2 linked regions of the Noviherbaspirillum saxi genome follow. The protein of the gene in region 2 interacts with the protein of the main gene of each other region in a pairwise test. Links are inferred from orthologs where the notes say so. Each region holds a gene or a part of one and is shown on either strand. Other genes may lie near its edges.

What was found. Proteins that work in one complex are often made in the same cells at the same time.
Region 1: the proteins of dnaE (region 2) and dnaQ interact in binary tests that used the Escherichia coli proteins (3 or more experiments, as listed by UniProt). The link is inferred for Noviherbaspirillum saxi from one-to-one orthologs.

Annotation. Positions count from the first base shown.
Region 1 is NZ_QYUO01000001.1:1,374,134-1,378,025, reverse strand. The notes cover bases 1,110-3,892. They hold dnaQ (DNA polymerase III subunit epsilon), read right to left. Parts: upstream 2,970-3,892; coding sequence 2,250-2,969; downstream 1,110-2,249. Other genes in these bases: D3871_RS06475 (efflux RND transporter permease subunit), read right to left, coding at 2,972-3,892; D3871_RS06490 (head-tail connector protein), read left to right, coding at 1,639-1,932. Outside these bases: D3871_RS06500 (MFS transporter), read left to right, coding at 1-131; D3871_RS06495 (RBBP9/YdeN family alpha/beta hydrolase), read left to right, coding at 160-720. UniProt on the Escherichia coli protein: DNA polymerase III is a complex, multichain enzyme responsible for most of the replicative synthesis in bacteria. The epsilon subunit contain the editing function and is a proofreading 3'-5' exonuclease.
Region 2 is NZ_QYUO01000002.1:31,097-37,267, forward strand. What follows is about bases 1,174-5,126. They hold dnaE (DNA polymerase III subunit alpha), read right to left. Parts: upstream 4,824-5,126; coding sequence 1,374-4,823; downstream 1,174-1,373. Other genes in these bases: D3871_RS16020 (NADPH-dependent FMN reductase), read left to right, coding at 1,174-1,248; D3871_RS16030 (sulfurtransferase), read left to right, coding at 5,010-5,126. Outside these bases: D3871_RS16015 (DoxX family protein), read right to left, coding at 1-394; more of D3871_RS16020, read left to right, coding at 688-1,173; more of D3871_RS16030, read left to right, coding at 5,127-5,906. UniProt on the Escherichia coli protein: DNA polymerase III is a complex, multichain enzyme responsible for most of the replicative synthesis in bacteria. This DNA polymerase also exhibits 3' to 5' exonuclease activity. The alpha chain is the DNA polymerase catalytic subunit.

The sequences.
Region 1 (3,892 bases), on a different replicon or contig from region 2:
CCGACCGCGTCGGCCTGCTGGGCGCATTGGAAATCGTTCCTCTGTTTGCTCTCGGCGCCGCGGTCGCTTTCGGAATCGGCCGGCGTCATTACGCGAAAGACCTGCAGCGCATTCAAGCGCAAAAGGCCTGATTGAACCATTTTTGATAATTAGTCTTTTATGACCATGACATCTTCACCTACCATCCTCTTCGTTCCCGGCCTGCGCGACCACGTCGAAGAACATTGGCAAACGATCCTGGAAAAGAAACTGTCCAATGCGCTCTCGGTCCCGCCGCTGGAACACGACAAGCTGAGCCGCGACGCGCGCGTCGAAGCGCTCGAACACGAATTGTCCAAAATCGAAGGTCCGGTCATCCTGGTCGCGCACAGCGCCGGCGTGATGATCACCGTTCACTGGGCACAAAAATACAAGCGCCCGATCCACGGTGCCGTGCTGGCCGCACCGGCTGACCTCGAATCGCCCATGCCGGCCGGCTATCCGACGCCGGATGCGATCCGCGAAAACGGCTGGCTACCGCTGCCGCGCACGCCTCTGCCTTTCCGCAGCATCGTCGCCGCCAGCACCAACGATCCGCTTGGCAGCTTTGAGCGTGTAAGCCAGTTGGCTGCAGATTGGGGAAGCGAGCTTGTGAATGTTGGGGCGGTGGGACATATTAATCCGGCCGCCGGATTTGGCGAATGGGCGCAGGCGGAGGAGTTGATTCGCAAGCTCTATTGAGCGCCGTATTTTTTTGCCTGTCGGGTGGGGCGCAATGCGTGTGATCGACGGGTGATTTAAGTTGAACGGCTCGCCATGCAGGAAGCGCTTCTCACCATTTAAGTTGAACGGCTCGAGTGTGTCACGTCGAATAAGAAAAACCCGCCAACCGTTTCCGGCTACGGGACGACAAAGTCCCGCCAATAGGAACATGGATGAAGACGCAATATTAACAATGTTAACAATGCAGGCCGATCTGGCATCGCGTCAGGTGTCGAACAAGTTTCCAACGATCAATTGGAGTTGATATGCAACATTTTTCCGATTTTCTAATCTTTGAAATTAAAGCGTTACTGGACTCGCTGCAACGGGACCTTTGCGAACAGTAGGCTTCTGGAAGCGCTTAATCCACGGAGTGCTTGCCGCGCTTTGTATGATACCGCCCATCTCTCACCACCCGTCGCACTTCGTCGGGATATCCGGCGAGCAGAAGCTTCCGAACAGGCGTTGGCATAGAAAGTCACCGTCCGGTAGTGCTTAAAGATAAGGGACGGCCGCTATCGGCTACACGGGCAAGGACAACAAGCAAGCCCGTTATTCACTTAATAAGATAAGAACTTTCCCACTACAACAGTCAGTGACGCTCGCGAAGAGGCCAAGAAGCTGCTCGGGAAAATTGCTGCGGGCGAAAATCGTCCCCGGATGCTGAACGCCTGGTGACCGACGATTTGCGCTTCATGCTGGCAAAGGCGATCGACACCACCTGATTAAAGGCGGCGGCGCCAATGAGCCTACTGGCGTCTTGGCGACCAGCGGCATCCAAACGGCAAACCTTGCGACGCTAAACTGGCTTAACACCCTTTCGATGGGCATCGCAGTGCGTAACCGGCACTGACAACGAAGGATAAAGAATGATTACTCGGGAAGAAGCAAAAGCCCATATTCGGATATGGTGGCGATTATGCCAACGACGAAATCACCGCAATGATTGCGACCGCCAAAGCCCACGTCGAAAACTATACGGGAGTGACGTACGCCGATGGCGAGGCGCCTGCCCTGGTCAAGTCGGCCGCACTTCTGCTGGTGAGCGATCTATACGATGTCCGAGGCGTATCGTCAGAGAATGGCGAATTCTATTTGCACGAATCGTCGATTCGCGCAGCTACTGAACCCGTACCGGGTGATGGCGGTTTAAGGCACCTTCCCGAGGAAGATTTGTTTCGCGCGAGATAAGTCCACAGCAAGTCCACAAACGAAAAAGCCGACTTCGGGGAGTCGGCCTTCTTTTTGTAAGCGCTTGATTTTCTTACTTTATTCTGGTGGACAGTACTGGGATTGAACCAGTGACCCCCGCCGTGTGAAGGCGGTGCTCTACCCCTGAGCTAACTGTCCGGGAGGTCGGCATTATGGCATAAATGCCTTGCCGAATCAATTTGCCGTTTCATGGCAAGTCAATAATCCGCGACTCGATTCAATAGCGCAATGCGAGATCCTTATGTCCTGAGTGAGCAGTTCGTTGAAAAGTAAAAAACCGCGAACCTCGCATCGATTCAGTTGACTGCCGTCACCGGCTCTGTCCGCCAGACGCATTTGCCCTTGGCTTCCTTATCCAGTCGATCGAGCAAGGCTTCATGCTCGATCAGTTCGTCATCGCTGGCGCGCACGATGAGCATTTCCGCCACCGACACAGCTTCGATCAGCTGACTGCCGTCGGAGGCAGCCGCTTCAACCGCAAGATCGATCGTCAGACTGTTCTGACCACGCGTCATCGCAAGATAGACTTCCGCCAGTAACTCCGCGTCCAGCAACGCGCCGTGCAGAGCACGATGCGCATTCGAAATGCCGTAGCGGTCGCACAGGGCATCGAGCGAATTGCGCTTGCCCGGATGCATTTCCTTCGCCTGCACCAGCGTATCGGTCACCTTCGCCACATGCGTGGCAAAGCGCGGGAACCCCATGCGGTCGAACTCGGCATCGAGAAAGGCAAGATCGAAAGGCGCATTGTGAATAATGATTTCCGCGTCGCGCACATAATCGCGCAATTCATTGGCGATTTCGGCGAACTTCGGTTTGTCGCTCAAAAACTCGGTGGTCAATCCGTGCACCGCGAGCGCGCCCTCTTCCGAATCGCGCTCGGGATTGATGTAGGCATGAAAATTATTGCCGGTCAGGCGGCGATTGACGATTTCCACACATCCGACTTCGATGATGCGGTCGCCCGAACGCGGGTTCAGGCCAGTGGTTTCAGTATCAAGTACGATTTGTCGCATGTTTAGTGAGTTGTAACAACGGGAGCAGCAACGGGGTCAACCGGAATTGGCTGATGTTCCTTCTTGCGTGCAAGGAAAGTATAAAAGGTCGGTACGACAAACAGGGTAAGGATGGTGCCGAAGCTCATGCCGCCAACGATCACCCAGCCGATCTGGATGCGCGATTCCGCACCGGCGCCGGTCGCCAGAGCGAGCGGCATGGCGCCGAGCACCATGGCGCCGGTTGTCATCAGAATCGGGCGCAGGCGTAGTACGGCGGCTTCAACGATGGCTTCGTGCATGGGCTTGCCTTCTTCACGCAACTGATTGGTGAATTCCACAATCAGGATGCCGTGCTTGGTAATCAACCCGACCAGCGTGATCAGGCCGATCTGGCTGTACACGTTCAAGGTGCCACCGGTCCACTTCAGCGCAGCCAATGCGCCCGCCATCGAGAGCGGCACGGTCAGCATGATGACGAAGGGGTCGATGAAGCTTTCGAATTGCGCGGCGAGCACCAGATAGATGAACGCCAGCGCCAGTACGAAGGTCAGCGCGAGGCTGCCGCTGGCGGCACGGAACTCGCGCGACGAACCGGACAAGTCGGTCGCATAGCCGGGCTTGATGATGGCCTTGGCGGTTTCTTCCATGAAGTCGATCGCCTCGCCCTGGGTGTAGCCGTTGGCAAGGTTGGCTGAAATGACGACCGCGCGGCGCTGGCCGAAGTGGTTGAGTTCGCGCGGCGCGACGGTTTCGCGGACCTTCAACAGGCTCGACAGCGGAATCATCTGGTCGGGTGCACCGTTCTTGCCGGTACCGCGCACAAAGATATTGTTGATGTCATCCGGCGCATCGCGTTCGCCATTCTGAATTTGCACGATGACATCGTACTGGTCGCCGCCCTTCTTGAAGCGCGTGACATTGCGTCCACCCAGCATGGTTTC
Region 2 (6,171 bases):
CGCTGTAGCGGCCGGCACCGAGGAATGCGACGGCTAGCGCGGAAATCAGGAACATCGCCTGCAACTCCAGTGCCCAACCGCCGGTTTTAGCTAAAGTAAATATCTCGGCCGCGTGTACCAATGCGACCGCCACTACCATATTGACTGCGACTATCAGAGCGGCTGGACGCGTCATGACGCCAAACAATATCAATAGAGGTGCAAGCACTTCGCCGACGTAAACGAGATATCCGAATTCGGCCGGCAAACCTGTCTTCGCCACCATCGCGAGGATGCCATCGGCTCCTTTGATCAACTTCGAAATGCCATGAAAAAGAATCAGTATTGCAAGCGTGACACGAAGAATCAGTTTGCCGAAGTCTTCGGAGACATTACCGGTTTGTTTGTTATTCATAATGATTCCCTCTTCAATGGTCGGTATGTTGTAAGGATGCCCATCTTTTCCAGCCACTCTGGCCGAAGTGAAATATGAACACTTCGGCAATTTTCAGATCCATCTTAACGGTGAATAGTTCTTTGTGCATCATCCTATCGAACTGCGTCCCCAGTCGGCACATGAGAGATGCGCAGAACAAATGCTGACCATAGCCGGTCTACTTGTTTTCCAACGCATGCCATTTCATCAACCCCGATGTCGGCGTGACGACGCCGGCAATCACTTTCCCACTAGCAAAGCAAAGGAAGATCATGGCCACAACGAAAAATGTCGCAGTCATTGTCGGAAGCCTGCGCAAGGAATCGCTGAACCGCAAAATGGCGCTTGCGCTGGAAAAACTAGCTCCCGATACACTGAAGCTCGGTATTGTGGAAATCGGAAACTTGCCCTTGTACAACCAGGATTTTGATGATGATCCGCCCAAGCCGGCCCGCGATTTCAAGGACCAGATCCAGAATGCCGACGCGGTTCTCTTCGTCACCCCCGAATATAATCGCTCGGTTCCTGGCGTACTGAAGAATGCAATCGACATCGCGTCGCGCCCCTACGGAAAAAGCGCATGGGACGGCAAACCGGGCGCAGTGATCAGCGTGTCGCCGGGCGCGGTCGGCGGGTTTGGGGCCAACCACCATCTGCGTCAGTCTCTGGTGTTCCTGAATGTACCGGCCATGCAGCAGCCGGAGGCATATATAGGCGGTGCGGGCAAGCTGTTCAGTGACAGCGGAGATATCGCAAACGACTCTACACGAGAGTTCATGCAAAAGTTCTTGCAATCGTTTGCGCAGTGGGTAGAGCGGCATTCAGCGCGTTGACCCGGCGAGACGCCACTGCGCCTCTGTCCGCCGCCCTCTTACAAAAAGAGGCAGCGGACAGTAAGCCGAATAATCTCGCCCTCCGTTTTTCCTTCTTGCAGCGAAAATCTTTTGGCACGGTGGAATCAGTACTCCACCGTCGCCCCCTTGATCCCCAACTTATCAGCCAACACTTGCTTTAAGCCATCCGCCGGCGCAACGCGCCAGTCGTCGGCAAACCGGATTTCACAGCTGCCTACGCCTTCCTGCACATAGCGCAAGGTCAGTGGCAATCCATTTTCTGAACGATAGGGTGTCAATATCTGCTTGAGTTGTGTGGTATCGAGCCGCGTGCTGAGCGAGAAGCAAAATTGCCGCCCAAACTGCACGCGCGCCATCGCGACATCCATTACCTTGTCGGCGGAGACGCGGATGCCGCCGGCGAAGCGGTCTTCCGATACCTTGCCTTGCACGGCGAGAAATTCATCTTCCTTGAACAATTGCTTGTTCGGTTCGTACAGCTCGCTGTAGACGGTGACGTCGACCGTCGCCGTGCCATCATCCAGCGTCACGATCATGATTTTGCCGCGCTGGGTCATCTGGGTGCGTAGCGCGCTGATGATGCCGGCCATCAGACGCGGCTCGCGCGACGGTTCCAGACTGGACAATTTCGCGCGCGCAAACTTGCGGACTTCCTGTTCATAAGCATTGAACAGATGGCCGGACAGGTAGAAACCAAGTGCGATCTTTTCCTCGGTCAGCCTCTGCTTCTCGCTCCAGGAGGCGGCCTTGACGTATTCGGGCGGCGCTTCCATGTCGCCGTCGGGTCCGCCGAACAGACTGACCTGGTTGGCCGATGCTTCAGCCTGCTCCGCGCATTCCATTGCGTAGTTGACTGAGGCAATGAGCACGCCCCGATCGACGCCAAAGCAATCCATCGCACCGGCGCGAATCAGCGACTCTATGGTGCGGCGATTGATCTGCCGCTTGTCCACACGCTTGACGAAATCGAACAGGTCCTTGAAAGATCCTTCCTGACGCGCCGCCATAATCGCTTCGATCGCATTCTGTCCCGAGCCCTTGACCGCACCCAAGCCATAACGGATCTGCGTCGCCTTCTTGGCCGACTCGCCGACCGGCGTAAAGCGATAGTCCGACAAATTGATGTCCGGCGGCAGCAGCTTCAAGCCGCAGACATCGATCGCATCCTCGACCAGGATCTTGATCTTGTCGGTGTCATCCATTGCCAGCGACAAGTTGGCGGCCATGAATGCGGCGGGATGATGGGCCTTCAGATAGGCGGTGTGATAGGACAGCAGCGCGTACGCGGCGGCGTGCGACTTGTTGAAGCCGTAGCCCGCGAACTTTTCCATCAAGTCGAAAATCTCGTCGGCCTTTTCCTGCGACAGGCCGTTTTTCGCTGCACCCTCGCGGAAGATCAAGCGGTGCTCGGCCATCTCTTCCGGCTTTTTCTTGCCCATCGCGCGACGCAGCAAGTCCGCACCACCGAGCGAATAGCCGCCGATCACCTGGGCCATCTGCATCACCTGCTCCTGGTACACCATGATGCCGTAGGTTTCGGAAAGAATGCCTTCGGTACGCGGGTCCGGGTATTCGAATTTTTCACCGTGCTTGCGTCGGCAGAAATCCGGAATCAGGTCCATCGGGCCCGGTCGGTACAAGGCGACCAGCGCGATGATGTCTTCAAAGCGGTCAGGCCGGGCATCCTTGAGCATGCCCTGCATGCCGCGGCTTTCAAGCTGAAACACCGCGACCGTCTTGGCCTTGGTCAGCAGTTCGTACGACGCTTTGTCGTTGAGCGGCAATTTTTCAAGCGCAAAGTCCGACATCGCGGAATCGAGCTGCTTGATATAGCGGACCGCGCGATCGAGAATCGTCAGCGTGGTCAATCCCAGAAAGTCGAACTTGACCAGGCCGACCGCTTCAACATCGTCCTTGTCGTACTGCGACACCACACCGGAATCGCCACCTTGCGTATACAGCGGGCAGAAGTCGGTCAGCTTGCCGGGAGCGATCAGCACGCCGCCGGCATGCATGCCGATGTTGCGGGCAATGCCTTCGACCTGCTGTGCAAGTTCAAGCAGCTGCTTGACCTCTTCTTCGTTCTCCATCCGCTCCTTGAGCAGCGGCTCTTCTTCGATCGCGTCGGCGATCGTCACCAGCTTGCCCGGCTTGAATGGAATCAGCTTGGAGATGCCGTCGCAAAAGTTGTAGCCCATATCGAGCACACGGCCGACGTCGCGCACCGCGCCCTTTGCCGCCATGGTGCCAAAGGTCGCAATCTGCGACACGGCTTCGCGGCCATAGCGGTCTTTCACGTACTGAATCACGCGGTCGCGGTTTTCCTGGCAAAAGTCGATATCGAAGTCGGGCATCGATACCCGTTCCGGATTCAGGAAGCGCTCGAACAGCAGGTTGTATTCCAATGGGTCCAGATCGGTGATCTTGAGTGCGTAGGCGACCAGCGAACCCGCACCGGAACCCCGCCCGGGGCCGACCGGCACGCCGTTGTTCTTGCCCCACTGGATAAAGTCGGCCACGATGAGGAAGTAGCCGGGAAAGCCCATCTTGATGATGGTGTCGGTTTCGAACTTGAGCCGCTCCTCATAGCGCTGCCGGTTGGCCTCGCGTTTGGCCTGATCGGAAAACAGCTGGACCAGCCGTTCCTCGAGACCCCGTTTGGCTTCCGTGGCCAGGAATTCGTCCAGCGAGACGCCGTCCGGTGTCGGAAACAAGGGCAGCTTGGGCTTGCCGAGTTCGAGCTGAAGATTGCAGCGCTTGGCGATCTCGATCGAATTCTGTACCGCCGCCGGCATGTCGGCAAACAGTTCGGCCATCTCGGCCTGGGACTTGAAGCATTGCTGTTCATTGAAGCGCTTGACGCGACGCGTATTGGCGAGGATTTCGCCTTCGGCAATACAGGTACGCGCTTCGTGCGCAACGAATTCCTCGGCCTTCAGAAACTGTATCGGATGCGTTGCCACGACCGGCAGCTTCAGTTTGCTAGCGAGCGCCACCGCCTGCCGGACATGCGTATCCACGTTCGGCTGTCCGTAACGCTGGATTTCGATGTAAAACTGGTTCGGAAAAATGCGCGCCCAACGTTCGGCGCAACGCTGCGCGGCCGCCGGATTGCCATTGTCAAGCGCGATGCCGATGTCGCCGAAATGCGCGCCGGAAAGCGCAATCAGATCGCTGGCGCCGCCGTCTTCCAGCCAGTCTGCGCGAAGTTCCGCACGACCACGATGGATGTTGGTCAGCCATGCCCTGGACAACAGTTCGCACAGTTGCAGGTAACCATTGCGGTTTTTTACCAGCAGCAGCAGACGCGAGGGCTTGTCGCGATCGTCGTCATTGGTAATCCACACATCGCAGCCGGCGATCGGCTTGATGCCCTTGCCGCGTGCGGCCTTGTAAAACTTCACCATGCCGAACAGGTTGGCAAGGTCGGTAATCGCAAGTGCCGGCTGAGCGTCTTGGGAAGCCGCCTTGATCGCGTCATCGATACGGACGAGCCCGTCGACGATGGAAAATTCGGAATGAAGGCGGAGGTGGATAAATTGCGGAGAAGTCATCTTGTTATTTTACCGCGAGCGCCGGTTCCGGCAGGCATGCCGCGAGTCACTGTGGTGACATTGGCTATTGACAGTGCGCTACAAAAAGTTGCAATGAAAATTTGCGCTTCCACGGTGGAGCGAGCTATGTCGGCAGCGGCCGCAACGTATATAATGTTGGCAAATCAAAGACTTACCTAGAATCCCATGCAGTCGACCAATCCCTACGTCAACATCGCAGCGTACAAATTCATCACCTTCAATGACACCGCCGAAAAGCGGGCGGAGTTCCGCGCCCTATGCGAGGAGTTGGGGCTGAAAGGCACCATCCTGCTCAGTCCTGAAGGCATCAACCTGTTTCTGGCCGGTCTGCATGAACCGATCGACCGCTTCCTCGCCTGGCTGCGCTCGGACGAGCGCTTTGCCGATATCGAAGTCAAGGAAAGCTATTCGGACCGGCAGCCTTTCACCAAGATGCTGGTCAAGCTCAAGCGCGAAATCATCACGATGAAAAACCCGCTGATCAAGCCGGAAGAAGGCCGGGCTCCGGCGGTCGATGCAAAAACGCTCAAGCGCTGGCTCGACCAGGGTATCGACGATAACGGCAAGCCGGTCGTGATGATGGACACGCGCAACGCCTTCGAAGTGGATGTCGGCACCTTCGACAACACGCTGGATTACCGTATCGAAAAATTCAGCGAGTTTCCGGAAGTGGTTGCCAAACATAAGGACGAGCTTGCCGGCAAGACCGTGGTGACCTTTTGCACCGGGGGCATACGTTGCGAAAAGGCGGCGATCCACATGCAGAATATCGGCTACGACAGCGTCTACCAGCTGGAAGGCGGCATCCTGAAATACTTCGAGGAAGTCGGCGGCGCGCATTACAAGGGCAACTGCTTCGTGTTCGACTACCGTACCGCGCTCAATCCCAAGCTGGAAGCGACCGACACCAAACAATGCTTTGCCTGCCGCGCCGTCGTGACACCGCGCGAGCAATTGTCACCCTATTACATTCCTGGTCGCTCATGCCCGCATTGCAAGAAGGAAATGCAGGACCAAGAACAGGTGCAGGCGGACACGCGCTTAGGAATGTGTACGGAATAAGTTGCCGATTTGGACACGTCTGACGGGATGCGCTGCAAGGGGCCCGCCGAGGGGCGCGAGAAGGAGTCATAGCGAGCTATGGCGACGCCGAGCAACGCTGCAGCGCGCCCGTCAGACGTGAACCAAATCGGGAAATTATTTCGTGCACGTTCCTTAGCATAATCAAATCGGTCGCGAATTGAAAAAGCCGGTCTCCGTATATAACGAAGACCGGCTTTTTTATTGTCGCTGCGGCTGGTAAGACGTCGAAACAGGTTTCGCTGAC